4 regions of the Dietzia sp. IBK-p2-15D genome follow, and region 2 is predicted to be linked to each of the others. Evidence: riboswitches for the same ligand, from Rfam matches in the RefSeq annotation. Region 2 holds a riboswitch; each other region holds the start of a gene.
The links. A riboswitch is a leader RNA that binds a small molecule or an ion and turns the genes downstream of it on or off. The one in region 2 is predicted to bind cobalamin.
Positions count from the first base shown of each region.

Region 1: another riboswitch for cobalamin. It lies ahead of AC3DEV_RS10120 (ABC transporter substrate-binding protein); the one in region 2 lies ahead of AC3DEV_RS11365 (ABC transporter substrate-binding protein).
Region 3: another riboswitch for cobalamin. It lies ahead of cobN (cobaltochelatase subunit CobN); the one in region 2 lies ahead of AC3DEV_RS11365 (ABC transporter substrate-binding protein).
Region 4: another riboswitch for cobalamin. It lies ahead of AC3DEV_RS09985 (magnesium chelatase subunit D family protein); the one in region 2 lies ahead of AC3DEV_RS11365 (ABC transporter substrate-binding protein).

Region 1 covers NZ_JBYMTK010000006.1:153,712-160,989, reverse strand. The annotation lists gene AC3DEV_RS10140 (serine hydrolase domain-containing protein) at 1-720, opposite strand, end outside; gene AC3DEV_RS10135 (ABC transporter permease) at 833-2,413, opposite strand; gene AC3DEV_RS10130 (ABC transporter ATP-binding protein) at 2,410-3,363, opposite strand; gene AC3DEV_RS10125 (alpha/beta hydrolase) at 3,423-4,517, shown strand; cobalamin riboswitch at 4,530-4,707, shown strand; gene AC3DEV_RS10120 (ABC transporter substrate-binding protein) at 4,763-5,803, shown strand; gene AC3DEV_RS10115 (FecCD family ABC transporter permease) at 5,808-6,893, shown strand; gene AC3DEV_RS10110 (ABC transporter ATP-binding protein) at 6,890-7,278, shown strand, end outside.
Region 2 covers NZ_JBYMTK010000007.1:186,129-193,406, forward strand. The annotation lists gene AC3DEV_RS11360 (FecCD family ABC transporter permease) at 1-936, opposite strand, end outside; gene AC3DEV_RS11365 (ABC transporter substrate-binding protein) at 933-1,880, opposite strand; cobalamin riboswitch at 1,970-2,108, opposite strand; gene AC3DEV_RS11370 (carboxymuconolactone decarboxylase family protein) at 2,270-2,686, shown strand; gene AC3DEV_RS11375 (long-chain fatty acid--CoA ligase) at 2,771-4,405, shown strand; gene AC3DEV_RS11380 (cytochrome P450) at 4,704-6,071, opposite strand; gene AC3DEV_RS11385 (acyl-CoA dehydrogenase family protein) at 6,239-7,278, opposite strand, start outside.
Region 3 covers NZ_JBYMTK010000006.1:144,915-151,542, forward strand. The annotation lists gene AC3DEV_RS10080 (nitrite reductase) at 1-291, opposite strand, end outside; gene AC3DEV_RS10085 (M23 family metallopeptidase) at 384-1,550, shown strand; cobalamin riboswitch at 1,772-1,967, shown strand; gene cobN (cobaltochelatase subunit CobN) at 2,040-5,723, shown strand; gene cobF (precorrin-6A synthase (deacetylating)) at 5,716-6,504, shown strand; gene cobA (uroporphyrinogen-III C-methyltransferase) at 6,501-6,628, shown strand, end outside.
Region 4 covers NZ_JBYMTK010000006.1:120,868-128,145, reverse strand. The annotation lists gene AC3DEV_RS09995 (cobalt-precorrin-4/precorrin-4 C(11)-methyltransferase) at 29-787, opposite strand; gene cbiE (precorrin-6y C5,15-methyltransferase (decarboxylating) subunit CbiE) at 784-2,028, opposite strand; cobalamin riboswitch at 2,105-2,291, shown strand; gene AC3DEV_RS09985 (magnesium chelatase subunit D family protein) at 2,314-4,521, shown strand; gene cobO (cob(I)yrinic acid a,c-diamide adenosyltransferase) at 4,521-5,135, shown strand; gene AC3DEV_RS09975 (cobyrinic acid a,c-diamide synthase CobB) at 5,129-6,589, shown strand; gene AC3DEV_RS09970 (nuclear transport factor 2 family protein) at 6,692-7,063, shown strand; gene AC3DEV_RS09965 (cobalt-precorrin-6A reductase) at 7,090-7,278, opposite strand, start outside.

The DNA.
Region 1 (7,278 bases), on a different contig from region 2:
GGTCCCGGACTGCCCGAAGTGCCCGAAGGTCGCGGGCGAATTGTGCTGCCCGGTCCAGTGGGGGTGCTTGGCGTCGCGGAGTTCGAAGCCCAGGCCCCAGGGGCACGGCTTGTGCATGCCGTACCCGGGCACGATCCCGTCGAGGCCGCGGAACTGTTCGGTCACGGCCTCCTCGAGGGTCTCGGGCGCGAGCAGCCGCGGGGCCACGAGTTCACGGGCGAACGCGATGAGGTCGGCCAGGCTGGCGGAGGCCCCGTGCCCGGCGGAGCCCTCGAGCGTGGTGGCCTCCATGCCCAGCGGCTGACACACCGCCTCGTGGAGGTAGTCGCCGAACGCGATCCCGGTGGCGTCGGCGATGTGGTCGGCCAGCACCTCGAACCCGGCCGAGGAGTAGATCCGCCGTTCCCCCGGCTCGGCGCGGACCTTGTCGCGGTCGGCGAAGTCCAGCCCCGAGGCGTGGGCGAGCAGGTGACGCACCGTGGACCCCTCGGGCCCCGCGGGCTCATCGAGGCCGATGGCCTCCTCCTCGACGGCCAGGAGCGCGGCCATCGCGACGAGGGGCTTGGTCACCGAGGCCAGGCGGTACACGCGGGTGTCGTCCCCGTGGACCGCGAGGGCGCCGTCGGGGCCGACCACCGCGGCCGAGACGGTGTCCACCGGCCAGTCCGCCACCACCGACAGTGCGGTGGAGAGCCTGTCTCGATCGAACTCGTCCGACATCGGTTCCTCCCTGGTTCGCGTGCGACCGGCGGCGCCGGTGTCCGTGACGGCCGCGCCGGTGAGGCGTGGCGTCCGTGCGAGCCAGTCTGTCAGGTCGGGTCGGGCGCCGCGGTCAGGTCCGCGGCACGTCGCGACGCCGGAAGCCGGCCAGCCCCACGGCGACCAGCACGACCGTCACCGTGAGGAGCACGGCCACGCCGATCGCGTTGACGGGGCCGACGGGCGCGGTGCCCACCGCGCCGAACGGGGACAGGCGCATCTGGTCCTCGTCGAGCCGGAGCGTGGGTCCCATGAGGGTGACGACGACGGCGAGGGCGAACGGCGCCCAGGCCAGGACCTGCAGTCTCGGGGATGCGCCGAACAGGCCGATCGAGATCGCGACGAACACCAACGCGGCGGGGACGTACCACGCCCCGGCGCCGATGATGCGTCCCGCCAGGTCCGGGTCGTCGAGCACGGCGGCAGCGGAGATCCCGAAAGCGGCGGCGCCGGCGAGGACCACGACGACGGTGCCGACGGTGACGACCGCGGTGTGGGCGGCGAGCCACGACCACCGCGAGCGCCCCGTGGACAGTTCCATCTCGAGTCGCCCCGCGGTCTCCTCGCCGCGCAACCCGGTGAGGGTCTGCAACGCGAACCCGGCCCCGAGGAATCCGGTGAACGCCACCAGCATCTGCACGATGGAATCGACCACGGTGCCCGAGTCGCCGAGGAACACGGCGAGGTCGGGGTTGGACATCATCGTCTCGACCACCACGTTCATCAGCGCGCCGTACATGGCCATCAGTGCCACCACGCCGATCGTCCAGCCCGTCAGCGCGCCCAGGTGCTGGTGTACGGCGGTCCCGGTCCGGGACGCCCGCCACCGGGACGCGGTGGCGGGGCCGGTCCGGGCGGGGACCATCCCCTGACCCACGTCGCGGCGCGCGGCGAGCCACAGCGCGGCCGCGGCGAGCCCGGCCGCGGCGACGACGGCGACGATCAGGGGCACCACGGAGGACTCGCCGAACGGCCGGGTCAGGCCGTGCCAGCCCAGCGGCGAGGTCCAGCTCAGCCAGTTGCGGTTGACGTCGCCGATCCCGCGTGTGATCAGGGTCAGTCCGGCCACGGTCATCGCCGCCGCCCACACGGTCCGGCTGTGCGCGAACACCTGCGCGAGCACGGCGGTGCCGGCCGCGTACACCCAGCCGGCGGCGACGATCGAGGCCACGTACAGCGCCGCGCCCGCGCGGTCGAGGTCGACGGTGAGGGTCGCCGCCCACAGCGCCAGACCGAGGACGGTGAAGACCCCGGCGACGACGACGAGGGCAGCCGCCGTCGGGGCGAGCCGTCCGACCCGGCCCGCCAGGAGCAGTTCGGACCGTCCGGACTCCTCCTCCTTGCGGGTGGCACGCGCGGTCAGGGCGATCGCCATGACGGGGATACCGAAGGCGACCATGAACGAGTACTCGTTCATCATCACGCCGCCGAGGGTGTCGAGCCCGGCCACCCGGCCGGTGAGCATGATCATCGACTCGCCGACCGAGGCGCCGTACGTGGCGAGTTCCTGCGGGGTGTCGTACAGGGCTGCGATCGACAGCCCGGTGACGAGGTACAGCGCGGCCAGGCCGAGGACCCAGGCGGCCGCGGCCCGCCACCCGGTGCGCAGGGCGATGCGTGCCAGCAGGCCGGTGCCGGCGAACGGCGAGGTCATCGCCGGTCCCCCGTTCGGTCATCGTCTCCGGTGGCCGCACCCGCCCCGGAGTAGGCGTTGCGGAACAGGTCGTCCAGGCTGGGCGGGGTCGCGGTGAGCGTGTGGATGCCGGCCGCGTGAAGGAGGCCGGTGACCTCCCCCAGCTGCGGGGCCGGCACGTGGCAGCGGACCTCGAACCGACCGTCGGCGGCCTCCTCGATCCGCAGGCCGTCGACCCCCGTCACGCGCCCGAGTGAACCCGGATCGGCGTCGGTGACGGCGTGGACCTCGGTCGTGGTGTGACGCCGCAGGTCGGCCAGCGTCCCCGAGGTGACGGTGCGGCCGTCGCGGATGATGCTCACGCGGTCGGCGAGGGTCTCGACCTCGCCCATGATGTGGCTGGACAGCAGCACGGTGGCGCCGCCGTCGACGGCCTCGCGGACGCACTCCTGGAACGTCTGCTCCATGAGCGGGTCCAGGCCGGACGTGGGCTCGTCCAGTACGAGCAGTTCGGCGTCGGAGGCCAGCGCGGCGATCAGCGACACCTTCTGCCGGTTGCCCTTGGAGTAGTCACGTGTGCGTTTGGTCGGGTCCAACCGGAAACGCTCGATCAGCTCGTCCCGCCGGCCCGGGTCCAGTCCCCCGAGCGCCCGGCCGAGCAGGTCGATGCACTGGCCGCCCGTCAGCCGCGGCCACAGGGTCACCTCGCCGGGGACGTAGGCCAGCCGGGCGTGGAGCTCGACCGCGTCGCGCCACGGGTCCCCGCCGAACACCGTCGCCCGCCCGGAGTCGGCGCGCATGAGCCCGAGCAGGATCCGGATGGTGGTGGATTTACCCGACCCGTTGGGTCCGAGGAACCCGTGGACCTCCCCGCGGCGCACCTCCAGGTCCAGCTCGTCCAGGGCCCGGGCGCGGCCGAAGGTCTTGACCAGGCCCTCGACCCGCACCACGCTGTCGTGTTCTGAACGCATGATCAGCTCCTTCGTCCGATTACCCCGATCATCCCAGGGATCCGCGTCACAATGTGCCCATGCGCTCTCCCATGTCCGGCCACCGTGACTTTTCCCCGTCGATCCCGGATCGCCTGACCAAGGCCGTCATGACCGCTGCCGGGTTCCTGCCCGGCCCGCTCCTCCGACTCGTCGGCGGGACCCCGCGACGGATGGACGGCCAGGTCCTCGACCCGCACTTCCAGGCCGGGCTCCGGGTCATCTCGATGACATCCGAGGGCGAATATGAGGATCTGACCGTCGAGAAGGCACGTTCGGCCGTCGAGCGGTCGGCGTTCACCGTCTCGGGGAAGAAGATCGACCTCGCCGTCGTCACCGACATCGTCCTCCCGCTCGGCGGCACCGACCCGGACCGGGCCGACCTGCCCGCGCGCCTGTACTCGCCGGTCCACGGTGACGAGACGCTGCCCGCACTGGTGTTCTTCCACGGCGGCGGCTGGGTGCTCGGCAGCGTCGACTCGCACGACGCGACCTGCCGCTACATCGCCAAGACGGGCCGGCTCAAGGTGATCAGCGTGGACTACCGGCTGGCACCCGAGTTCCGGTTCCCCACCGCGGTCGAGGACGCGATCGCCGCGTTCCGGTACGTCCGCGACCACGCCGACGAACTCGGCGTGGACCCGACGCGCATCGCGGTGGGCGGTGACAGCGCCGGCGGCAACCTGGCGGCGGTGGTCTGTCAGCAGACGCGCGACGCCGGGGAGAAGATGCCGGACTTCCAACTGCTGTTCGTCCCCGCCACCAACATGTCCGCGCGGACCCGCTCGTACGAGCTGTTCGGCGACGGCTTCTTCCTCACCCGGGCCAACATGGACTGGTACGAGGAGACCTACATCCGGTCCGACGAGGACCGGCTCGACCCCCGCGCCTCCCCCCTGCTGGCGGAGGACTTCTCGGGACTGCCGCCCGCCCACGTGGCCACGGGCGGATTCGACCCGCTGCGCGACGAGGGCGAGGCGTACGCCCGGAAGATGGCCGACGCCGGTGTCCCGGTCTCGCTGCGCCGCCACGATTCGCTGGTCCACCCGTTCGTCAACGCCGTCGGGGCCACCCCGCTCGCGCGCTCGGCACTGTCCGAGGCGGTGGGCGCGATGCGGATGGGGCTGGCGTACTGACCCTGGAGCCCGTGTTACCTTGTGATCGCCAGCGAGACCGATCGGTCGCGGGAATCCGGTGCGAATCCGGAACTGACGCGCAGCGGTGAGGGTGATGGCGGGGCACTATGCCACTGGGCCGCACGGTCTGGGAAGGCGCTCCGTCCAGGTGATCCCGAGTCCGAATACCGGCTGGCCCTCGCGGTGACAACCGCCAGGTCATCACCGGGCTTCGCGTTCCAGGCCCGCGACCTCGGAGCACACCCATGCGTTCTTCCACCCTGGTCGCCCTCGCCGGCGTCACCCTTCTCACCCTGACCTCCTGCACCGCCCACGACCCGGCTGCGATCGCCGGCCCGGGCACCGATCCGATCGAGAACTGCGGGGAGCAGGTCCAGCTCGACGCCCCGCCCGAACGGGTCGTCTCGCTCAACCAGGGCTCCACCGAGATCCTGTACGCCCTCGGCCTCGGCGACCGGATGGTCGGCACCGCCACCTGGACAGACCCGGTCCTGCCCGAGTTCGCCGAGGTGAACAGGTCGGTCCCCCGCCTGGCCGACAACGCGCCGTCGATGGAGGCCGTCCTCGACGTGGAACCGGACTTCGTCACCGCCTCCTTCGGCAGCACCCTCGGCCAGGGCGGGGTCGCCGCCCGCGAGCAGTTCCACGAACTCGGCGTGGGTACGTACCTCTCCCCCACCGACTGCGTGGGCAAGGTCGCCGACTCCGGGGACGGCGTCCGGGAGACCCCCCTCACCCCGGACCTGCTCTACCGCGAGATCACCGAGCTCGCCCGGATCTTCGACGTGGCGCAAGCCGGTGACGAGCTGGTGGCGGACCTGCAACGCCGGCTCGACGAGGCCGCCGAGAGCGTCGATGCCCGCGGTGTCTCCGCGATGTACTGGTTCGCCAACTCCGAGTCCCCGTACCTGGCCGGCTGCTGCGGTGCCCCCGGCCTCATCTCGACCACCCTGGGCCTGGAGAACGTCTTCGACGACACCACCCAGGAGTGGCCGCAGATCAGCTGGGAGGTCGTGGCCGAGCGCGACCCGGACGTGATCGTCGTGGGCGACCTGACCCGCAAGAGCCAGACCGCCGAGACCGCGGAGGCCAAGATCGCCTACCTCGAGTCCAACCCCGTCACCCGGGAGATGGCCGCGGTCCGGGAGAAGCGATTCATCGACATCACCGGCGCCGAGATGAACCCGTCGCTGCGCACGATCTACGGGGTGGAGACCGTCGCGGCGGGACTCACCGAGCTTGGACTCACCACACCGGGTCTCGCCGAGCCGGACCCGGCCAACTGACCCGATGACCCTCGCACCCGAGAGGACCACCGCCCCGGTGGTCCCGGCGCCACCGCGTCGGCGGCCGCCCCTGCGGCGGCCGTCCGCGCTGGTCACCCTATGGCTCGGCGGCCTGGGGCTGCTGGCGGTGTCGACGGCGCTCGTCATCACCATCGGCCCGTCCGGACTCACCGCCGCCGACGTCGTCCAGTCCGCCCTGGCCCGCCTCACGGGAGCCGACTCCGGGCTCACGCGGATCCAGGAGGGGATCATCTGGAACCTGCGGCTGCCGCGCACCCTCATGGCGGCCCTGGCCGGGGCGGGGCTCGCACTGTGCGGCGTCATCCTGCAGTCGCTGCTTCGCAACCCGCTGGCAGACCCGTACATCCTCGGCATCTCCTCCGGCGCCTCGACCGGGGCGGTCCTCGTGGTGGTGCTCGGGGTCGGCGCGGGCGCGGTCGGGCTCACCACGGGGGCGTTCGTCGGAGCGCTCGCCGCGTTCGGCTTCGTCCTGGTCCTGGCCTTCGCGTCCGGCGGCACCACCGACCGGGTGGTGCTGGCCGGGGTCGCGGCGACCCAGCTGTTCTCCGCGGTGACCTCGTTCGTCGTCTACATCGCCGCCGACGCGGAACAGACCCGCGGCGTACTGTTCTGGCTGCTCGGCTCGCTGGCCTCCGTCCGCTGGTCGGACGTGGCGGTGTGCGGCGTCGTGGTCCTGCTCGGGCTGGTGGCGTGCCTGCTGCACACCTCCAGCCTCGACGCGTTCACCTTCGGCCAGGACGCCGCGGCCGCCCTCGGCGTCAACGTGGCCCGCACGCGGCTGGTGCTCATGGTGGTGACGGCGCTCGTCACGGCCGTCATCGTGAGCACCTGCGGCGCGATCGGTTTCGTGGGGCTGGTACTCCCGCACGCCGCGCGGGCCCTGGTCGGGGGTCGACACCGGGTCCTCGTCCCGACCGCGGCGCTGATGGGCGCCGTGTTCGTCGTGTGGATCGACGCCGTCTCCCGCACCGTGATCGCGCCCCAGGAGTTGCCGATCGGGGTGGCCACCGCACTCATCGGCGTCCCGGCCTTCGTCGGGCTCCTCCTGCGACGGGGACACGGCCGATGACCGCCGCCCCGTCGACCCTCGAGGCTCGAGGCGTCTCGTGGTCCGTGCGCGGACGGACCATCCTCGACGACGTCACCGTAGCTCCCGCCCCCGGCACGATGGTCGGGGTGCTGGGGCCGAACGGATCCGGCAAGTCGACGCTCCTGCGCATCCTGACGGGCCTGCTCCGGCCCGACACCGGATCGGTGCACCTCGACGGCACGGACATCCGGTCGATCCCCCGCAAACGCCTGTCCCGGCGCGTGGCCCTGGTGGCGCAGGAGGCGACCACCGACCAGAACCCCACGGTCCGGGAGGTCATCGAACTCGGCCGCATCCCCCATCGCGCGGCCTGGTCGGGTCCGGGTCCCGGGGACGACGGGGTGGTGCGGCGCGCGGCGGCCAC
Region 2 (7,278 bases):
CATCGCGGTGCGGGCGACCACGTCGGCCAGGATGAGGAACGCCGCGCCTACCAGCAGCGACACCGGCAGCAGCAGCCGGTGCCCGGGCCCGATGAGCATCCGCACGGCGTGCGGGATGACGATGCCCACGAACCCGATCAGGCCCGACACGGACACCACCGCCGCCGTGCCGAGGGTGGCCACGCTGATGAGGACCAGGCGCACCCGCGCCGGGGCGATCCCCAGCGTCGCGGCCTCGGCGTCGCCGACCGCCATCACGTCGAGGGTGCGCCGGAACAGGGCGATCACCGCCACCGCCACGATCACGTACGGCAGCACGGTCCGCACGTCGGTCCAGCCGCTGGTGGTGAGCCGGCCGAGCATCCACGAGTACACCTGCCGCAGGGTCTCGTCGTGGCGCTGCATGAAGAACGTCTGGATGGCGCTGGCGAACGCCGCCACGGCGACGCCGGCGAGGATGATGACGACCTCGCTGCGTCCGCCGCCCACACTGCGGCCCAGGGTGTAGGTGGCCAGCACGGCGATCATGCCCCCGGCGAACGCGGCGGGCGGCACCATCGCCGAGCCCATCGCGCCGCCCACGACGATCGCCAGGGTGGCACCCAGCCCCGCCCCGCTGGACACGCCCAGCAGGTACGGGTCGGCGAGCGGGTTGCGGAACACGCCCTGGTAGGTGGCCCCGGCGATCGCGAGCATCGCGCCGACGATCGCGCCCAGCACCACGCGCGGGATGCGGATCTCCCACAGGATGACCTGCTGACGCTCGGTGAACCCGGAGTCGATGTCGACCAGCGGCAGCCGGCCCACCAGCTCGAGCACCACGCCGCCCGGGGTGAGGCCGGCCGGGCCGATGAGGGTGCCGAGCAGGACCGCCGCGGCCAGCAACAGCGTCGCCCCGCCCAGCACCAGGGCGTGGCGGGGCGACGGGCGGGTCACGAGGCGGGCTGGTTCGCGGGGCTCCCCGCGGTCTCCGGCGCGGCATCGGGCACCGCGGTGACGATCTCAGCGACCTCGCGCATGAAGTCGACCACCCGCGGGCCCCACCGGCTGGACAGGTCCTCGTCCACCACATGGACGCGCCCCGCGCGCACCGCGGTGAGTCCGTCCCAGCCCGGCCGCTCGGCCACGACCTCGGGGGTGACGCCGCAGCACTGGCCGTCGGCGAGGAACACCAGGTCCGGGTCGGCCTCGAGGATGAGTTCCTCGGACAGCTGCGGGTAGGGGTCGTCGCCGGTGGCGATCGAGGTCAGGCCGAGCAGGGAGTAGATCTCGCCGACGTAGGTGTCGTCGGTGACGGTGTAGTAGGTGTCGTCGAGCTCGTGGAAGTACGTCAGCGGCGTCTCGCGATCCGGCACCGAGGCGACGATCTCGTCGATCTCGCCACGCATCCGCGACACGAGTTCGGCGGCCTCGCCGATGTGCCCGGTGGCCGCCCCGACCTGCTCGAGCTGGGTGTAGGTGTCGTCGAGGGTCTGCGCGGCGGGCAGCTGCAGCACCTCGACGCCGGAGCGTTCGAGGCCGGCCACGATGTCCCCGGTGTCGTCGGTGAGCACGACGAGGTCCGGGGCGTACGCCAGGATCGCCTCGAGGTTGGGCGTGTACCCGGACAGGTCGGTGACCGGGGCGTCGGTGGGGAAGTCGGACCGCTCGTCGACCGCCACGACGCTGTCCCCGGCGCCGACGGCGTAGAGCATCTCGGTGGTGGTGGGGGCCAGCGAGACGATCGCCTGCGGCTCGTCGGCCGCGGCGGAGGTCTGGTCGGCCGGGGCCGGCTCGTCGCCGCCGGTGCCGCTGCACGCGGTGGCGACCAGCGCCAGGGCGGCCAGGGGGGCGAGCAGCAGTGAGCGGGCTCGTGCCCGGCGGGCTCGTGGATGGTGCATGGCATCCTCCGTGATTCGGAGGACGAAAACAGCTCGGGCCGCGGCCTGGGCCGCTGCACGCGACCGTCCTTCGTCCGAGGTCAGTACGTACGGCTGCCGCGGAACCGGCCGACCTGGCTCGCCCGTCCTGAGACGGGATCACAGTTGCGGGACAGCGTCGGATTCGCACCGACTTCCGCCGAGTTGCCGCGGGGTCCGACGCTGGTGGCCGGACCTGTCGAGGGTATCCCACCCGCCGCCGCGTCCGCCCATCTGCGTGCCTCCGGCGCCGCCCCCGTCCGAGCCGTCCCCGCGTCTGGCCGGGGCGGGCCGAGGGCGCGCGGAGGTGGTGGCGTAGGTCCGGGGAGGATGGACACAAGACCTGTCGGCAGTGGGAGAGGACCGTGGAGATGACGACGACGACGAGTTCTGCAGGCGAGGGGCCTTCGGCCGCGGATCTGCGCGAGCAGGGTTTCGCGACCAGGCGCGAGGTGATGAGCGACGCCTTCGTCGACCGGGCCATGGACCGGGCTGCCGGGACGGCGTCGGAGGCGATCCAGCACGTGGTCACCGAGAACGTGTGGGGCAACATCTGGAACCGGCCCGGGTTGGGCCGCCGGGACCGCAGCCTGCTCAACATCGGGATGCTCGTGGCACTGCGCGCGGACGCCGAGCTGGCGGGGCACGTGCGCGGCGGGCTGACCAACGGGTTGACCCGCGAGGAGATCACCGAGGCGGTCATCCACGCGTCGGGGTACTGCGGTGCGCCGGCGGCCCTCTCGGCGATGCGGACCGTCCAGGCCGTCTTCGACGACCTCGACGGGTAGTCGCACATCGACCGGGGAGGTCGTGGACGGCAGGTAGTCTCGTCCCGAGAGTGACAGACGCCACCCCTCGATCAAGGAGCCCCCATGCGCAGCACGATGATGCCGGAGCAGCTGAAAATCAGCACGATCCTGCAGTTCGGCTCGACCGTCCACTCCGATGCGGTCATCACCACCTGGACCGATCAGGGCCCACGGAAGATCTCCTTCGGGGACCTGGGCAAGCGCGCCGCACAGTTGGCCCATGCGCTGCGTTCTCTCGGGGTTGACGGTGACCAGCGGGTCGCGACGTTCCAGTGGAACAACTCCGAGCACATGGAGGCGTACCTGGCGATCCCGTCGATGGGCGCGGTGCTGCACCCCCTGAACATCCGCCTGTTCCCGGATCAGCTCGAGTTCGTGGCCAATCACGCCGAGGACAAGGTCATCATCGTCGACCCGACCCTGATCCCGCTGCTGCAGCCGTTGCTGCCGCGGTTCTCCACGGTCGAGCATGTCCTCGTCACCGGTGGGGGCGCCGCGAACCTGGAGGCCCCCGAGGGGATCCGGGTGCACGACTACGAGGCGCTCCTCGCCGCGCAGCCCACGGAGTTCGAGTGGCCCGAGGTGGACGAGAACGACGGCGCCGCGATGTGTTACACCTCGGGCACCACGGGCGACCCGAAGGGCGTCGTCTACTCGCATCGCTCGATCTACCTGCACTCGATGCAGGTGTGCATGTCGGACGGCATGGACATCTCGGTCGACGACAACGTGCTGGCGATCGTGCCGATGTTCCACGCCATGTCGTGGGGCCTGCCGTACGCCGCGTTCATGGTGGGGGCGTCGCTGCTCATGCCGGAGCGTTTCCTGCAGCCGGAGCCGCTCGCGGCGATGATCGCCAGTGAGCGCCCGACCCTCGCGGCCGCCGTGCCCACCATCTGGATGGCGGTCGACGCGTACTCGGTCGACCATCCCATCGACATGTCGAGCTTCCGCTCCGTCGTCGTGGGCGGCAGCTCCTGCCCGGCGGAACTGATCCGCAAGTTCCGGGACAAGTACGGGATCAATATCACCCATGCGTGGGGCATGACCGAGACCTCGCCCATCGGCACGCTGTCCCGGCCGAAGGCGTCCCTGCCGGAGGACGAGCAGTTCAAGCTGCGTCTCACCCAGGGGCGGCTGCTCGCCGGCGTCGAGGCCCGGATCGTCGACGATGCCGGCACGGAGCTGCCCTGGGACGGGGAGTCCGTCGGCGAGCTGCAGGTCCGTGGACCGTGGATCACCGGGAGCTACTACAAGGTGGAGGACTCGGATCAGTTCGACGATGGCTGGCTGCGCACCGGCGACGTGGGCTACATCAAGCCGGAGGGCTTCCTCCAGCTCACCGACCGCGCCAAGGACATCATCAAGTCCGGTGGCGAGTGGATCTCGTCCGTCGAGGTCGAGAACTACCTGCTCGAGCACCCGTCCGTCGCCGAGGCCGCGGTGATCGGCATCCCGGATCCCAAGTGGGACGAGCGGCCGCTGGCCACGATCGTGGTCAAGGACGGTGTGCCCGATCCGAGCGTCGAGGAGCTGCGCGATCACCTGGCCGAGCGGATGGCCAAGTGGCAGGTGCCGGAGAAGTTCGCGTTCGTCGACGAGATCCCCAAGACCTCGGTCGGCAAGCTCGACAAGAAGCGCATCCGCGTCTCGCATTCCGACGGCGACCTCACCGTGGTCAACGCCTTGGAGAACTAGGCCGGCGGAAGGTCGAACGCGGGAACGCGTCGTCGGCCAGCGGAGGGTCCGGGATTGCGGTATGACCGCCCCCGGGCCCTTGCTTCTGCGCTACTTGCTGCTCGGTGCCGGCCGCCACGCTGGCCGTCCCGCCGGCCGTCCCGCCCCCCGCCGCGGCATCATCGCCGAGCCCCCCGCCGCGGCATCATCGCCGAGCCCCCCGCCGCGGCATCATCGCCGAGCAGAGGATTTCGCTCAGACCCACTCGGGCGATACAGGCGAAATCCTCTGGACGGCGGAGGCCGGGCGGGCGGCGGGGTCAGTTCGCGGCGACGCGGGCCAGCGGCCGCAGCGAGACGGGCAGTCCGTCCGCGGGGTAGGGCAGCGAGTCGTTCTTCATGGGCGGGACGTAGTCCAGCGGGACCGACCACTCGAAGTGGCGTAGCAGTGCACTGAGCACCAGCTTCGACTCGAGGTTGGCGAAGATCATGCCGAGGCACTTGTGCACCCCGCCGCCGAACGGCTCCCACGCGAAGCGGTGCGACTTGTCCTCCCGCCGCTCGTCGGAGAAGCGTTCGGGGTCGAAGATCTCCGGGTCCGTCCAGTACTCGGGCATGTGGTGCGAGTACAGCGGCATGATCGAGGTGAGCCGCCCGGCCGGGATCTCCACGCCCAGGATCTCGGTGTCCTTGACCGTCTTGCGTGCCATCACCGGCACCGGCGGGTGCAGGCGTAGCGACTCCTTCATCACCAACGCCAGATCGGGCAGCTCCTCCAGCTCGGCCATGGTGGGGTTCGGACCCAGGTCCTGGCACTGCCGGCGGAGCCGCTCCTGCCACTGGACGTCGCGGCCGAGCTCGTAGACCATCGACGTCACCGTGCTGGTGGTGGTGTCGTGCGCGGCCATGAGCAGGAAGATCATCTGGTTGATGATGTCGTCGTCGTCGATCCCGCCGGAGGCGTCCGCCACCTGGCACAGGGCGGAGAACAGGTCCTCTCCCGGGTTGGCGCGCCGGGCCGGCAGGTGGCGGCGCAGGAACTCCTCGAGCAGCCGGCGCCCCCGGGCCGCTCGGCCCCACTTGGTGAACGGCACCGCGGTGGAACGAACATAGCCGTTCGCGGCCTGGACGCAGTCGACGAATGCCGTGTTGACCTTGTCGAGCTCCCCGGGGGCCGCGTATTCGGCACCTCCCATGAACACCTCGGTCGCCAGGTCGAGGGTGTGCGTCTTGAGCGCGGGATAGATCTGGAACGCCCGGTCCGGGGCCCAGGCGCCGATGCCCTCGTCGACCAACGGGGCGAGCCTGCGGGTGTAGCCCTCGAGCCGGGGACGGGTGAACGCCTCCTGCATGATGTGCCGGTAGTGGTGGTGCTCCTCGAAGTCGAGCAGCATCAGCCCGCGGTTGAAGAACGGCCCCACCAGGTATCCCCAGCCGGGGCCGCTGGCGAACGCCTTGTCCGCGTTCTGCAGGGCGGCCTGGCAGGCGTCGGGGCCGATCAGGGCGGTCCACGTGGCGCCGAGGAAGTTCAGGTCGGAGACGGGGCCGTGATCGCGATAGCGGCGGGCCATGGTCGCCAACGGGCTGTGGACGTATTCGAGCGTGCCGCCGAGGACCGGCAGCTTGGAGCGCAGTGGGGCCGGGCCGGGTCGGTAGACCCTCTCCCGCGGATCACCAGGGATGGACATCAGGCACCTCGTTGTCGGGTGACCCCAGTGTGTGACAGCCGTCACTAGTTGTCACGCGATCACCGAAACCGGCGGTGTCGTTTCTTTCACCCGCCCCCCTGGCGGCGGCTCGGCCAGCCGGCAGTCCCGCCGGCCGTGACACCGCCGGCCGGCAGCCCCCGCCCGACTCAGGCTCGAGCGACCAGTGCGTCGATGTCCACGCCGTCGGGCAGGGCGCCGTACTCGGCCGAGCGGTCGTCGCCGAGCCGGGCCAGGCAGAACGCCTCCGCGACCGGGGCCGGTGCGTGGGCGAGCAGGACCGCGCCCTGCTGGGCCAGGGCCATCGCCTCCACCAGACGGCGGGCGATCCCGGGGGCGGCGCCCGGGTCGGCGGCCGCGCGGCCGATCAGCGCGCGCACCCGCTCGACGTGCCGGTCGTACAGCTCGTGACCGCCCAGCTGCGCGGCCAGTTCGGCGTCGAACGCGGCCACGGACTCCGGCTCGCGGGCCATCGCCCGCAGCACGTCGAGCGCGATGACGTTGCCCGAGCCCTCCCACACCGCGAGGACCGGCTGCTCCCGGTAGCGGCGGGCGAGCGGGAACGACTCGGTGTACCCGTTGCCGCCGAGACACTCCAGCGACTCGTAGGCGTGGTTCGGCCCGCGCTTGCAGATCCAGTACTTGGCGACCGCGGTGGCGAGCCGGCGGTAGGGGGCGAACTCGTCGTCGTCGTACGCCGAGGCCAGGCGCAGCGCGGTCCACGTCGCGGCCTCCGCCTCGAGCTGCAGGTCCGCCAGGACCGCGGCCATCGCGGGCTGGTCGATCAGCGTCGCGCCGAACGCGGCCCGGTGTCGGGCGTGCCACGCCGCCTCGGCCACGCCCTGGCGCATGCCCGCCGCCGCGCCGAGCACGCAGTCCAGGCGGGTCCGGCCGACCATCTCAATGATCGTGCGCACGCCGCGGCCGGGTTCGCCGACCATCCAGCCGAGGGTGCCGTCGAACTCCACCTCCGAGGACGCGTTGGACTTGTTGCCCAGCTTGTCCTTGAGACGCTGCACGAGGAACGGGTTCTGCTCGCCGCCGGGCAGGACCCGCGGGACGAGGAAGCAGCTCAGGCCGGCCGGCGCCTGCGCCAGGACGAGGAACGCGTCCGACTGCGGGGCCGAGCAGAACCACTTGTGCCCGCGCAGGACGTGGCAGTCACCGTCACCGACGGGCTCGGCGGTGG
Region 3 (6,628 bases), on a different contig from region 2:
CGCGGGGAGCAGGCCCGTCTCCGCGATCGCCGCCACCACCTCGCCGGGCAGCTGCCCGTCCGGACCGATCGGCAGGGCCCGAAGCTGCAGGTTCGCGCGTGTCGTGACGTGCACGTTGTCGTCGTCGCCATATCTCACGGCGACCCCGTGCAGGGCGGACAGGGCCGCCGGTGACACGCGGCCACCCGGCACGCGCAGTCGGACCAGGGCGCCGTCGGAGGCCGGCCACGGCCGCAGGACGCCCGGGCACAGGTCGCCACGGGTCCGGCGGGTGGGTTCGGCGATGCTCACGGGGGCCATTGTGGCAGCCCGACGCGCGCGTTCAATTTCCCGATCCCCGGCGGTAAGTTTTTTCTTCACAACTGAAGAAACGGAGCTCCACCGTGACACCTCGCCGCGTACCCACCCTTCTCGGCTCCGCCCTCACCGCAGTCGCACTGGTCGCGGCCGGGTGCTCGTCGGACGCCGCCACCGAACCCGCCGCCGCCGAAGCGGCCGCCACCACCACGGCATCACCGGCCGCCGGGTCCGTCGCCGGGGTGACCGTCCCGGACGCGTTCACCGCGCTGACGATGATTCCCATCGGCAACCCGCCGCTGCCGTTCAAGGGCACCGACGGCAAGTACCACGTGGCCTACGACCTGCAGCTCACCAACGCCACCAAGGTGCCGGCGAGCGTGGACAAGATCGACGTGGTGGACGGCACTGATCCCACCAAGGTCATCGCCAGCTTCTCCGCCGCCGCTCTCGTGGACCCGGACTGCGTCTTCGGTGACTGCAACCGCCTGCGCGACCTGCCCGCCGGGTACGTCGACACCGCGCAGATCCCGCCGCAGGAGAGCCGGGTCATGTTCATCGACTTCACCCTCGACTCGCTCGACCAGGCCCCGGACGCGGTGCTGCACCAGCTCTACGGGACCGGCGCCGCCTCGCCGGCGTTCGGTGAGCCCGGACCCATCGACTACCTCACGACGCCGGTCGCCTTCTCCACCCGCACCGTGCCGGTCATCGCGCCGCCCGTGCGGGGCGAGAACTGGGTGGCCCTCAACGGGTGTTGCGAACCGGGCTTCCCGCACCGCAGCTCGGTGATGTCGGTCAACGGCAAACTCAACAACAGCCAGCGCTTCGCGATCGACTGGAAGCGCACCAACGACCAGGGCGAGTTTTACACCGGCGACAGGAACCACAACGAGAGCTACGTGGACTACGGCGCCGAGATCCTCGCCGTCGCCGACGCCACCGTCGTCTCGGTCCTCGACGGTATGGAGGCCAACGCGCCGGGGGTCCTGCCCGCCAGCAACCCGGAACTGGCCTCCAAGCTCACCGTCGAGAACGTGGACGGCAACCACGTGGTGCTCGACCTCGGCGACGGCGTGTTCGCGATGTACGCACACATGATCTCCGGCTCGGTCACGGTGAAACCCGGCGACACGGTCACCGAGGGCCAGGTGCTGGGCAAGCTCGGCAACACCGGCAACGCCAACGCCTCGCACCTGCACTTCCAGCTCATGGACGGGCCGAGCCTGCTCGAGGCCGACTCGCTGCCGTAGGAGCTGAAGGGGTTCGACTACGCCGGGCAGGTCCCGCCGCAGCGGACCGCCGACGCCGACGACTACCTGTCCGGCACCTTCGTCGACACCGCGGACCTCTCGCCGGAGCCGCGGATGAACGAGCTGCCCCTCAACCTCGCGGTGGTGGACTTCCCCTGACCGGGATGGCCGTCCCCGGCTGACGCGCGGCAGCCGGTCGGCCACGGGCGGGGTGCGCCGGATAGGCTCGCCCGTGCCGTGGTGTTCGGGAAGCCGGAGGAAAAGCCGGCGCGGCCCTCGCCACTGTAGTCGCGGAGTCATGCGACCCTCGTCCGTCCCTCAGGGGGCGGAGGCCACTGGATCCTCCAGGATCCGGGAAGGTCGGTCGCACGGCGTTGATGCGGAAGCCAGGAGACCGGCCACGGCGACATGTTCCACGAGGGTTTGGAGAAGAACATGCGCCCCACCCGGCGTTTGGCGTCCCCTGATGACGCCGCGGCACAGCACGACGTGCCCCGCATCACCCTGTTGTCCACCTCCGACACGGACCTGCTCTCCGCGCGCGAATCCGGCGCGGCGTTCACGCTCGGCAACCCGTCCCGACTCGACGTCGAGGCGAATCTGCCCGCACTGCTCGTCGGCGCCGACCTGGTGGTGGTCCGCATCCTCGGCTCCCGACGATCCTGGGAGGCCGGGTTCGCCGCCGTGCTCGGCGCGGGCGTCCCGGTGGTGGTCCTGGGTGGGGAGCAGACCCCCGACGCCGACCTGATGGAGCTGTCCACGGTCCCGATCGGCATCGCGGCCGAGGCGCACCGCTATCTCGCCGAGGGCGGCCCGGGCAATCTCGCGCAGCTGCACGCGTTCCTGGCCGACACCGTGCTGCTCACCGGCGCCGGGTTCGAGCCGCCGGAGAACGTGCCGGTGTGGGGTATGCCGCCGCGGCCGGACACGACGGAAGCCCCCGGCCTGCCCCGCGTGGGCGTGCTCTACTACCGCGCCCACGAGGTGAGCGGGAACTCCGGATTCGCCCACTCGCTGGCCGACGCGATCGACGCCGCTGGCGCGGTGGGAGTGCCGGTCTTCGCCGGCTCCCTGCGCTCGGCCCCCGACGAGCTGTTCGACGCGCTCGGCTCACTGGACGCGCTGGTCGTCACGGTCCTCGCCGCCGGCGGCACCACGCCCGGTGCGGTGCGTGCGGGCGGCGAGGACGAGACGTGGGACGTCGAGCGCATCGCCGCGCTGGACATTCCCGTCCTGCAGGGCCTGTGCCTGACGTGGAGCCGCGAGGACTGGGCGGCCTCAGACGACGGCGTCAACCCGCTGGACTCCGCCAACCAGATCGCGATCCCCGAGTTCGACGGCCGGATCATCACCGCGCCGTTCTCGTTCAAGGAGATCGACGCCGACGGCCTGCCCCGCTACGTGGCCGATCCGGAGCGGTGCGCTCGCGTCGCCGGGATCGCCGTGGCCCACGCGCGGCTGCGCCATGTGGCGCCCGCCGACCGCAAGGTCGCGCTGGTCCTGTCGGCCTATCCGACCAAGCACTCCCGCATCGGCAACGCCGTCGGCCTGGACACCCCGGTCTCGACCATCCGCCTGCTGCGCCGGATGCGCGACGAGGGCTACGACCTGGGCCCGGACGACGGCCCCATCGCCCGGTTCCTGGACACCGCCGGGGACTACGCCGACGACACCGCCGCCGGCGACGCCCTCATCCACGCGCTCATCGCCGCGGGCGGGCAGGACGAGGAGTGGCTCACCAGCGCCCAGCTCACCGACAGCCACGTGCGGATCAGCACCGAGGACTACCTGCGCTGGACCGCGGACCTGCCCGAGACGCTGCGCACGGAGATGGTCGAGGCGTGGGGCGAGGCGCCGGGAAGCCTGTTCGTCAACGACGCCGGGGAGATCGTCCTGGCCACCATCCAGGCCGGCAACGTGGTGCTGCTGATCCAGCCGCCCCGCGGGTTCGGCGAGAACCCGGTGGCGATCTACCACGACCCGGAGCTCGCGCCGTCCCACCACTACCTGGCCGCCTACCGCTGGCTCGCCCACGGCTTCGGGGCGCATGCGCTGGTGCACATCGGCAAGCACGGCTCGCTCGAATGGCTGCCGGGCAAGAACGCCGCGCTCTCGGCCGGCTGCGCCACCGACGCGGCGATCGCCGACCTGCCGCTGATCTACCCCTTCCTCGTCAACGACCCCGGCGAGGGCGCGCAGGCCAAGCGCCGTGCGCACGCGACGATCGTCGACCACCTGGTCCCGCCGATGGCCCGCGCGGAGTCGTACGGGGACATCGCCCGCCTGGAGCAGCTGCTCGACGAGTACGGGAACATCGCATCGATGGACCCGGCCAAGCTCCCGGCCATCCGCGCGCAGATCTGGACGCTCATGCAGTCCGCGCACATGCACGAGGACCTGGGCCTCGAGCAACGGCCCGGGGACGAGGAGTTCGACGACTTCCTGCTCCACGTCGACGGCTGGCTCTGCGAGATCAAGGACGTCCAGATCCGCGACGGCCTGCACGTCCTGGGCCAGGCGCCCGCGGGCGAGGCGCGCGTCAACCTGGTGCTGGCGATCCTGCGGGCCTCGCAGGTGTGGGGCGGCGAGTCCGGGGCGGTTCCGGGCCTGCGTCGCGCACTCGGGCTGGCCGAGGGCGCGCCGACCGAGGAGGTCGACCGGGTCGAGGCGCTCGCCAAGGCGCTGGTCGAGGGGATGGACGCGCGGGAGTGGGACGTCGCCGCGGTGCCCGACGTCCTCGCCGCCGCGGGCCTCACCGCGGGTGAGGCGGGCGACGGCGCGTCCGAGGGCGATGACGACAACGACGACGACAACGACGACGAGGTCGCGCAGGTGCTCGAGTTCGCCGCCCGTGAGGTGGTGCCGCGACTGGCCGCCACTGTCGATGAGCTGGACGCCGTCATGCACGCCCTGGACGGCGGGTTCATCCCGGCCGGGCCCTCGGGATCCCCCCTTCGGGGCCTGGTCAATGTGCTGCCCACGGGCCGGAACTTCTACACGGTGGACCCGCGCGCCGTCCCGTCGCGGCTGGCGTGGGAGACCGGTCAGGCCATGGCGGACTCGCTGCTGGACCGGCACGTCGCCGAGACCGGGGAGTACCCGAGCTCGGTGGGGCTGTCGATCTGGGGCACCTCGGCCATGCGCACCTCGGGCGACGACATCGCCGAGGTCCTGGCCCTGCTGGGCGTCCGCCCCGAGTGGGATGAGGCCTCCCGCCGGGTCACGGGTCTGGAGGTGGTCCCGTCCGAGGAGCTGGGCCGCCCGCGCGTCGACGTGACCGTGCGCATCTCGGGCTTCTTCCGCGATGCGTTCCCGCACGTCATCGGGATGCTCGACGACGCCGTGCGGATGGTCGCCGAGCTGGACGAGCCCGACGAACACAACTTCGTCGCCGCCCACACGCGGGCCGACCTGGCCGAGCACTCCGACCACCGCCGGGCCACCACCCGCATCTTCGGCTCCGCACCGGGCTCCTACGGCGCCGGGATCCTGCAGACCATAGAGGCGGGCAACTGGCGTGACGACCGAGACCTGGCCGAGGTCTACACCCGTTGGGGCGGGTACGCCTACGGCCGCGGCCTCGACGGAGTCCCCGCGGCCGACGACATGCGCACCAACTACCGGCGCATCGCGGTCGCCGCGAAGAACATCGACACGCGAGAGCACGACATCGCCGACTCGGACGACTACTTCCAGTACCACGGCGGGATGATCGCCACCGTCCGCGCGCTCACCGGCGCCGAGCCGCGCGCCTATGTGGGCGACTCCACCACGCCTGACGCCGTGCGCACCCGGTCGCTGGCGGAGGAGACCACGCGGGTGTTCCGCGCCCGCGTGGTGAACCCGCGGTGGATCGCGGCTATGCAACGCCACGGCTACAAGGGCGCGTTCGAGCTGGCGGCCACGGTGGACTACCTCTTCGGGTTCGACGCGACCGCCGGCGTGGTCCACGACTGGATGTACGACTCGCTCGCCCGCGAGTACGTCCTGGACGAGACCAACCAGGAGTTCCTGCGCCGGTCCAACCCGTGGGCGCTGCGCGGGATGATCGAGCGGCTCTCCGAGGCCGCCGACCGCGGGATGTGGGCCGAGCCCGACGCGGACATCATGGATCGGATGCGGCAGGTCTACCTCGACGTGGAGGGCGATCTCGAGGAGTCCCACGGTGACTGAGTTCCCCACCGGCCGGCGGCGCGTGCGCGTGGTGGGCATCGGCTCGGGCGGGCTCGACCAGATCACGGTCGAGGCCGCCCGGGCCCTGCAAGCCAGCGACTACGCCCTCGCGGCCGTGAAAGGCCCGGCCGACCCGTTGATCGATCTCCGCGCGCGGCTGCTCGCCCGCCACGCGCCGGGCGTCGAGCTGGTGGGTGTGCCCGATCCGGAGCGGGACCGCTCGTCGTCGTCGACCTCCTCCGACGCCGGGTATCGCGGCGTGGTGACGGACTGGCACGAGGCCCGCTCCCTGGCCTGGGAACGCGTCGTGGCCTCCCGGCCCGGCGATGTGGCGATCCCCGTGTGGGGCGACCCGGCGTTCTACGACTCCACGCTGAGGATCCTCGACCGGATCGCCGAGCGCGGTGCGCTGGACCTGGAGGTGGAAGTCGTGCCCGGGATCTCCGCGCTCCAGGTTCTGGCCGCGCGCCACCGTCTGGTCCTGCACGAGATCGGCGGCACGGTCACCGTGACCACCGGTCGCCGGCTGCGCGAGGTCGTGGCCGCCGGCGCCGACAACGTGGTGGTGATGCTCAACGGCGACCTGCCGCTCGATGACCTGGCCGACTGGAACATCTGGTGGGGCGGGAACCTCGGCGACGCCGGCGAGACGCTCGTCGCGGGCCGCGTGGGCGACGTCCTGCCGGACCTGCGCGCGCACCGCGAGCGGCTGCGCGACGAGCACGGCTGGGTGATGGACGTGTATCTACTGCGACGCGGAGAAGGGACGACGGCCCGATGACGGCTGAGAAGGACACCGCCGGGGCGACGGCCGGGACGACCGGCGGGAAGGACAGCGCCGGCGCCACGGCCGCGCGGGACTGCGCGGGCCGGGTCGTGCTGGTCGGCGGCGGGCCGGGGGACCC
Region 4 (7,278 bases), on a different contig from region 2:
TGTTGCCCGCTGCCTTCGGCCAATCCGCTCAGCCCCGCCGCTTCGACTCCCGCTCCGGGCTTGACGCGTACAGCCACGACTCGGCCTCCCCCGGTCTGACCAGCGCGCGACCGACCAGGATCACCGCGGCCTGGCGCAGGCCGGCGGACTCGACCGCGTCCGCGATGTCGGCGAGCGTGCCGCGAAGATCCACGCGGTGCGGGCGGCTCGCGTTGGCGACCACCGCCACCGGGCAGTCCGCGCCGTGGGTGGGCACCAGACGCTCGGCCAGCTCGCGGATCCGGGTGATGGCCAGGTGCAGGACCAGCGTCGCGCCGGTGGCGGCAAAGCTCTCTAACGACTCAGTCGACGGCATCGCCGTCGACCGAGCCTGAACGCGGGTGAGCACCACCGACTGCACCACCTCGGGAACCGTGAGCTCCACCCCCAGCTCGGCGGCGGCCGCCGCGTAGGCGGGAACACCAGGAACCACGTCCCACGGCACGCTGGCCGCGTCGAGGCGGCGAGTCTGCTCGGCCAGCGCCGAGTACAGCGACGGATCGCCCGAACACAGCCGGACCACCTCAAGACCCTCGGCATGGGCGGCGACGATCTCCGCGATGATCCCGTCGAGGTCCAGGCGCTGGGTGTCCACCAACCGGGTGCCTGGGCGGCAGTGATCGAGCACCCCGTCGTCGAGGTAGGTGCCCGCGTACAGGCACACGTCGGCCGCGGCCAGCGCCGCAGCCGCCCGCAGGGTGAGCAGGTCCGCGGCGCCGGGCCCGGCTCCCACAAAGTGAACGGTCACGAGGTCTTCCCTATCTCCTGGACATCAGTCGCGGTCGAGCGAGGCCTCACGGCGGACCATTGCACCACGGCCCGCGTCGGCGCCCAGCCGGTGAACCTGCCGATCGAATCTGTCTGCTCGACCTGCAGCCGGATGAGCTCCCCGCCGAATTCGGCGCGGGCGTCGATCAGTGCGCGCTCGGTCTCCAGGGTCACGGCGTGTGCAACCAACCGGCCGCCCGGGGCCAGCGCGTCCCAGCACTGTTGGAGCAGGCCAGAGGCAGTGCCGCCCCCGCCGATGAACACCGCGTCGGGGCGGGGCAGGCCGTCCAGAACCTGCGGGGCGCGGCCGTTGACGACCTCCAACGACGGCACCCCGAGCCGCACGGCGTTGCGCGCGACACGCGCCGCCCGCTCGGGATCGGCCTCCACAGCGACAGCCCGACACAACGGGTGCGCGCGCATCCACTCGATGCCCACCGACCCGGCGCCGGCGCCCACGTCCCACATGAGCTCGCCGGCCGAAGGAGCGAGCCGCGACAGCGCCGAAGCACGCAGGTCGCGGCGGGTGAGCTGGCCGTCGTTCTCAAAGACGTCGTCGGGCAATCCCGGCGCCAGCCCGAGCGGGCGGGCGGAGGGATCGGCCACGCACTCAACCGCCAGGACGTGCAGCGCGGGCACCTCGCGACCGTGCGACCAGTCGCGCGCCGGGCAGCTGAATCGCGCTTCGGCCGGGCCCCCGAGATCGGCGAGCACGGTCATCGCGCTCCCCCCGAAGCCGGCGCCCCGGAGCGTCGCGGCGACTTCTCCCGGCGTGTGCCGATCGGCCGAGAGCACCAACACACGCCGCCCCGGTGCCAGTTCACGACCGAGCCCGCGGTGGTCGCGCAGCACCGCCACGGACTCGGCCGGCCACCGCATCCGGGCGCGGGCCAGAGCGACCGAGGACACCGCCGGGAGCACCTCCACCGCATCCGCGCCCAGCCCATCGATCAGGGTCGTGCCGATCCCCGCGACCAGCGGATCGCCCGAGGCCAGGGCCACGATCGAGCGCCCGCGGAATCGCTCGAGGAGCTCCGGCAATCCGTCCCGCAGCGGCCGCGGCCACGGCACTCGTTCGGCCGTCACGTCGCCCGGAATCATCGCCAGATGACGCTCCCCGCCGAGCACCACATCGGCGCCCAGGACGGCGCGGCGGCGGGCCTCGTCGAGCCCCGCCCACCCGTCGCCGCCGATGCCGACGACCACCACCCGTGCATTCATGACGCGGAACCCTACCGCGACACCTGAGGCGCCCCGGGACAGGCCGTTGGGCTAGCCTGAAGCACCACACAACCGAACAGACCCCACAGCACGAGGTGCCCCACGACCCGCCACAGGCGGAGCGGAGGGGAGAATCAGGGAAGCCGGTGAGAATCCGGCACAGGGCCCGCTACGGTAACCCGGCCTATCAGGCGATCGCGCCCCGCGCGCACGTCCGAGATGAGCCGGGAAGTCCGGAGACCGGCCTCGCGCTGACCAGCCTGGCAGACGAGAGCGGGAGCCCCCATGCCACTGCACTACCCCTTCAGCGCTGTCGTCGGTTCCGACGACATGTCGCTGGCCCTGACCCTGACCGCGGTGTCCCCGGCGGTCGGCGGCGTGCTGATCCGCGGTGAGAAGGGCACGGCCAAGTCCACGATGGTCCGCGCCCTGGCCGGGATCCTGCCGGAGGTCGAGGTCGTCACCGGCGACCGCTTCTCCTCCGCACCCGACGACCGCGGTTCCGAGACCCCGGACGGGCGTATCCCCCACGACGCGCCCACCGAGCGGCGGCCGGTCCGCCTGGTCGAGCTACCGATCGGGGTGTCCGAGGACCGCATCACCGGATCACTACACCTGGAGAGTGCGCTCGCCGACGGTGTGACCGTGTTCCAACCTGGCCTGCTCGCCCGCGCACACCGCGGACTGCTCTACGTGGACGAGGTCAACCTGCTCCACGACCACGTGGTGGACCTGCTGCTCGACGCCGCCGCGATGGGCCGGGTGACCGTGGAGCGCGACGGCATCTCGGTGGAGCACGCCGCGCGCTTCGTGCTGATCGGCACCATGAACCCCGAGGAGGGTGAGCTCCGACCGCAGCTGCTGGACCGCTTCGGCCTCACCGTGGAGGTGGCCGCGCCCCGGGACCCGGAGCTGCGCGCCGAGGTGGTGCGCCGCCGGATCGCGTTCGAGGCCGACCCGGCGGGACTCGTCGCCGCCCACGCCGCCGACGAGGCCGCAGTGCGCGAGCGGATCGCCGCCGCGCGGCGCGTGCTCGACCGGGTGACGCTGACCCCCTGGGCGCTGTCGACCATCGCCCGGGTGTGTGCGGGCTTCGACGTGGACGGCATGCGCGCCGACATCGTCACCGCCCGCACCGCCGCCGCCCATGCCGCATGGCAGGGCCGGACCCGGATCACCCGCGAGGACATCCGCGTCGCCGCGCGCATGGCACTGCCCCACCGCCGCCGTCGTGCCCCGTTCGATGCGCCGGGCCTCGACGAGGACCTGTTGGAACGGCTCCTGGGCGACGACGACGAGCCCGATCCCGACCCCCGGGACGAGACCGCGCCGGCCGACGACGCCGAACAGTCGGAGTCCGCAGACGAGTCCGCGTCGGCAGACACCCCGGACGCCGAGTCGACCCCGGCGCGGGCCTCGGCCGAGCACGCCGGGCACGAGCACTCGCCCGAGCAGACCGAGCAGACCGAGGACAGCCCCGGCGCTGGCGACGACTCCGGCACCGCGGGCACCGACCAGGCGGGCGGCCGATCGGGCGGCCAATCGGACGACGATGCCCACGGCCAGACCGCCGACGCCTCCGAGCCCGGTGCACACGGGCCCACCCCGCCCGAGCCAGGCACGGTCACCGCGGCCGCGGCGCCGTACCGCACCCGCCTGCTCGCCGTCGCCGGTACCGGCCAGGGCGCTGCCGGCCGCCGGTCGAGGGCCATCACAACCAGCGGCCGGCGCATCGGCGAGGGCGCGTTCACCGGGTCCGACCTGCACCTGCCCGCCACGATCCGGTCCGCCGCGCCGCAGCAGTCCGCCCGCGGTCGCGGAGCCGGCCCAAACGGTGGCCGACTCCGGCTGGCCGCCGAGGACCTGCGCTCGGCGGTGCGCGAGGGCCGCGAGTCCAACCTCGTGCTGTTCTGCGTGGACGCCTCCGGCTCCATGGCCGCCCGCACCCGGATGGAGCAGGTCAAGACCGCGATCCTCTCCCTACTGCTGGACGCCTACCGCCGCCGCGACAAGGTGGGACTGGTGACCTTCCGCGGGTCCGCGGCCCACGTGACCCTGCCGCCCACCTCGTCGGTCGACATCGCGGCCACCCGCCTCGCGGAACTCCCGGCGGGCGGCCGGACCCCACTGGCCGAGGGACTGCTCACCGCCGCCGAGGTCCTGCGCATCGAAGGCGTCCGCGATCCGCGGCGGCGGGCCCTCCTCGTCGTCGTCACCGACGGCCGCGCCACCCACGGCCCGGACGCCCTCGCCAGGTCCCGCACCGCGGCGACCGGGCTGGCCTCCCTCGGCGTGGCCTCGGTGGTGGTGGACTGCGAGACCGGCCGCTTCCGGATGGGCCTGGCCTCCGAGCTCGCCGGGCACCTGGGCGCTGAGCACGTGCCACTGGGCGAGGTCACCGCCGAGGGACTCACCGACACGGTCGACGTTCACACAGCCCGCGCCCGCACCGCGCGCCCCCGGGGCGTCGACCCCCGGAACGAGGTGGCCTGATGCCCAAGGGACAGCCGGAGATCGTGCCCGACGACGGGCTCAGCACCCGCCAACGCCGCAACCGGCCGCTGGTCATGGTCCACACCGGGCCCGGCAAGGGGAAGTCCACCGCCGCGTTCGGCCTGGCGATGCGCGCCTGGAACCAGGGCTGGGACATCGGGGTGTTCCAGTTCGTCAAGTCCGCCAAGTGGCGCATCGGCGAGCAGACCGTCATGGAACGCCTCGCCCGCCTGCACGACGAGACCGGCGAGGGCGGGCCGGTCCAGTGGCACAAGATGGGCTCGGGGTGGTCGTGGTCGCGCAAGGACGGCACCGAGGACGACCACGCCGCCGACGCCGCCGAAGGATGGGCCGAGATCAAGCGGCGCCTCGCCGACGAGCGGCACGACCTCTACCTGCTCGACGAGTTCACCTATCCCATGAAATGGGGCTGGGTGGATGTCGACGACGTGGTCGCCACCGTCGCGAACCGCCCCGGCCGGCAGCATGTGGTGATCACCGGCCGCGATGCCGACCCCCGGCTGCTCGAGGTCGCCGACCTGGTCACCGAGATGACCGAGGTCAAACACCCGATGGACGCCGGGCAGAAGGGTCAGCGGGGCATCGAATGGTGACCGCGCTGCCGCGGATCGTCGTGGCCGCGCCGGCGTCGGGGCACGGCAAGACCACCGTCGCGACCGGCCTCATGGCCGCGCTGCGCCGCACCGGGCTGGAGGTCTCGGGGCACAAGGTGGGCCCCGACTACATCGACCCCGGCTACCACGCCCTGGCCACCGGGCGGGCGGGCCGCAATCTGGACCCGCACCTGGTGGGCGAGGAGCGAATCGTGCCGCTGCTGCTGCACGGCGCCGGCGCGGGTCGACCCGCCGACGTCGCGGTGATCGAGGGCGTCATGGGCCTGTACGACGGGCACATCGGCGGCGACGGGTTCGCCTCCACGGCCCACGTCGCCGCGCTCACCGGGACCCCCGTCGTGCTGGTGGTGGACATCTCCCACGCCTCGCGCAGCATCGCCGCGGTGGTGCTGGGGATGGCCTCCTACGACCCGGCCGTGCGCATCGCCGGGGTGGTGCTCAACAAGGCCGGCTCCGTCCGCCACTCCGACGAGGTCCGCCGCGCGCTCGCCCCACTCGGCATCCCGGTGTTGGGCGTCCTCCAGCGCGACGACGACGTCACCGCCCCCTCCCGCCATCTCGGCCTGGTCCCCGCCGCCGAACGCCCGGAGGCCGCGCGGTCGCTCGACCACCTGGCCGGGAAGGTGGCGGCGTCGATCGACCTCGAGGCCGTCATGCGGATCGCGCGTGAGGCGCCGCCGCTGGCGGGCGAGGCGTGGTCGGCGCGCGTGGCGTTGGGTGGTGACCGAGCCCACGAGGTCGACGACGACGAGGGCCGCCGGCTCATCGCCGTGGCCGGTGGCCGGGCCTTCACGTTCCGCTATGCCGAGACGGTCGAGTTGCTCGAGGCGACCGGCTGCTCGGTCGTGCCGTTCGACCCGCTGTCCGACGAGGCACTGCCCGACACCGCCGCGGGGATCTACCTCGGGGGCGGGTTCCCCGAGGTCCACGCTGCGGACCTCGCCGCCAACGAGCCGATGCTGCGGGCACTGCGCGCGGCGACGGCCGCCGGGACGCCGACCGTCGCCGAGTGCGCGGGCCTGCTCTACCTCTGTTGCACCCTCGACGGTGTCCCCATGGTCGGTGCGGTCGACGCCGACGCGGCCATGGCCCCGCGGCTCACGCTGGCCTACCGCCGGTCGACCGCGGTCGCCGACAGCGTCCTGGCGACCGCCGGCACCGAGGTCACCGGCCACGAGTTCCACCGCACGGCCGTGAACCCGCCGGCTGGGGCGGGGGGCGCGGCGGGCTCTCACGCGGGCGTGCCCAGCACGGACGGGCCGGGCGCGGCTCCCGCCTGGACCAGCAGCGCCGGACCGGAGGGCTTCGTCAGCGGGTCGGTCCACGCCTCCTACCTGCACTCGCACTGGGCGGGGCATCCGGCGATGGCGGCCCGGTTCGCGGCGCACGCGCGGCGCTTCGCCCCCGCGCGCCGGCCCGCCCGACTCGGCTAACCGGGCCCCTTGCGGTCGCGGGCGCGTTCTGGCCGAATATGCGTAGACCCCGCGTCCGGTCCCAATGACCGCCAGGGTCGTGACGACCACCGAGGAGACCCCATGAGCGTGCGCGACGTCATCACCGCCTACTTCGACGCGTACAACAGTGAGGACCCCCACCATCTGGCCGCCGTGCTCGATGAGGATGTCGTCCTGCACTCCGCCGCCGGCACGCAGCACGGACTCTCCGCCTACCTCGACACCTACCGCGCGATGACCAGTACGTTCGTCGACCGCATGACGCCCGAGGAGATCGAGGTCAGCGGCGACACGGCCACCGTCACGGTGGTCAACACGCTCACCGCACGCGCCGACGTGAAGAACTTCATGGGAACGTCGCTGGACGAGGGGCAGACCGTGAAATTGCATCTGCGCGGCCGCTACACGGTGGACGATGACCGGATCCGGGAGATCCACATCGAGTTGCTCTAACCGCGGTTCCCGGGGTTCCGGCCAGGTCAGTCAGCGGCGCCGGCCCACTCCGCAGCGGCAGCCGCATCGTCCACCACTCGCACGCCCGGCGCGGACCCGGGCCGCCGCACCACCACGACCGGCACGCCGAGTTCGTCGGCCACCGCCATCTTCGACCACGTGTGACCGCCGCCCGAGTCCTTGGTGACCAGCACGTCCACGCCGTGGTCGGCGAA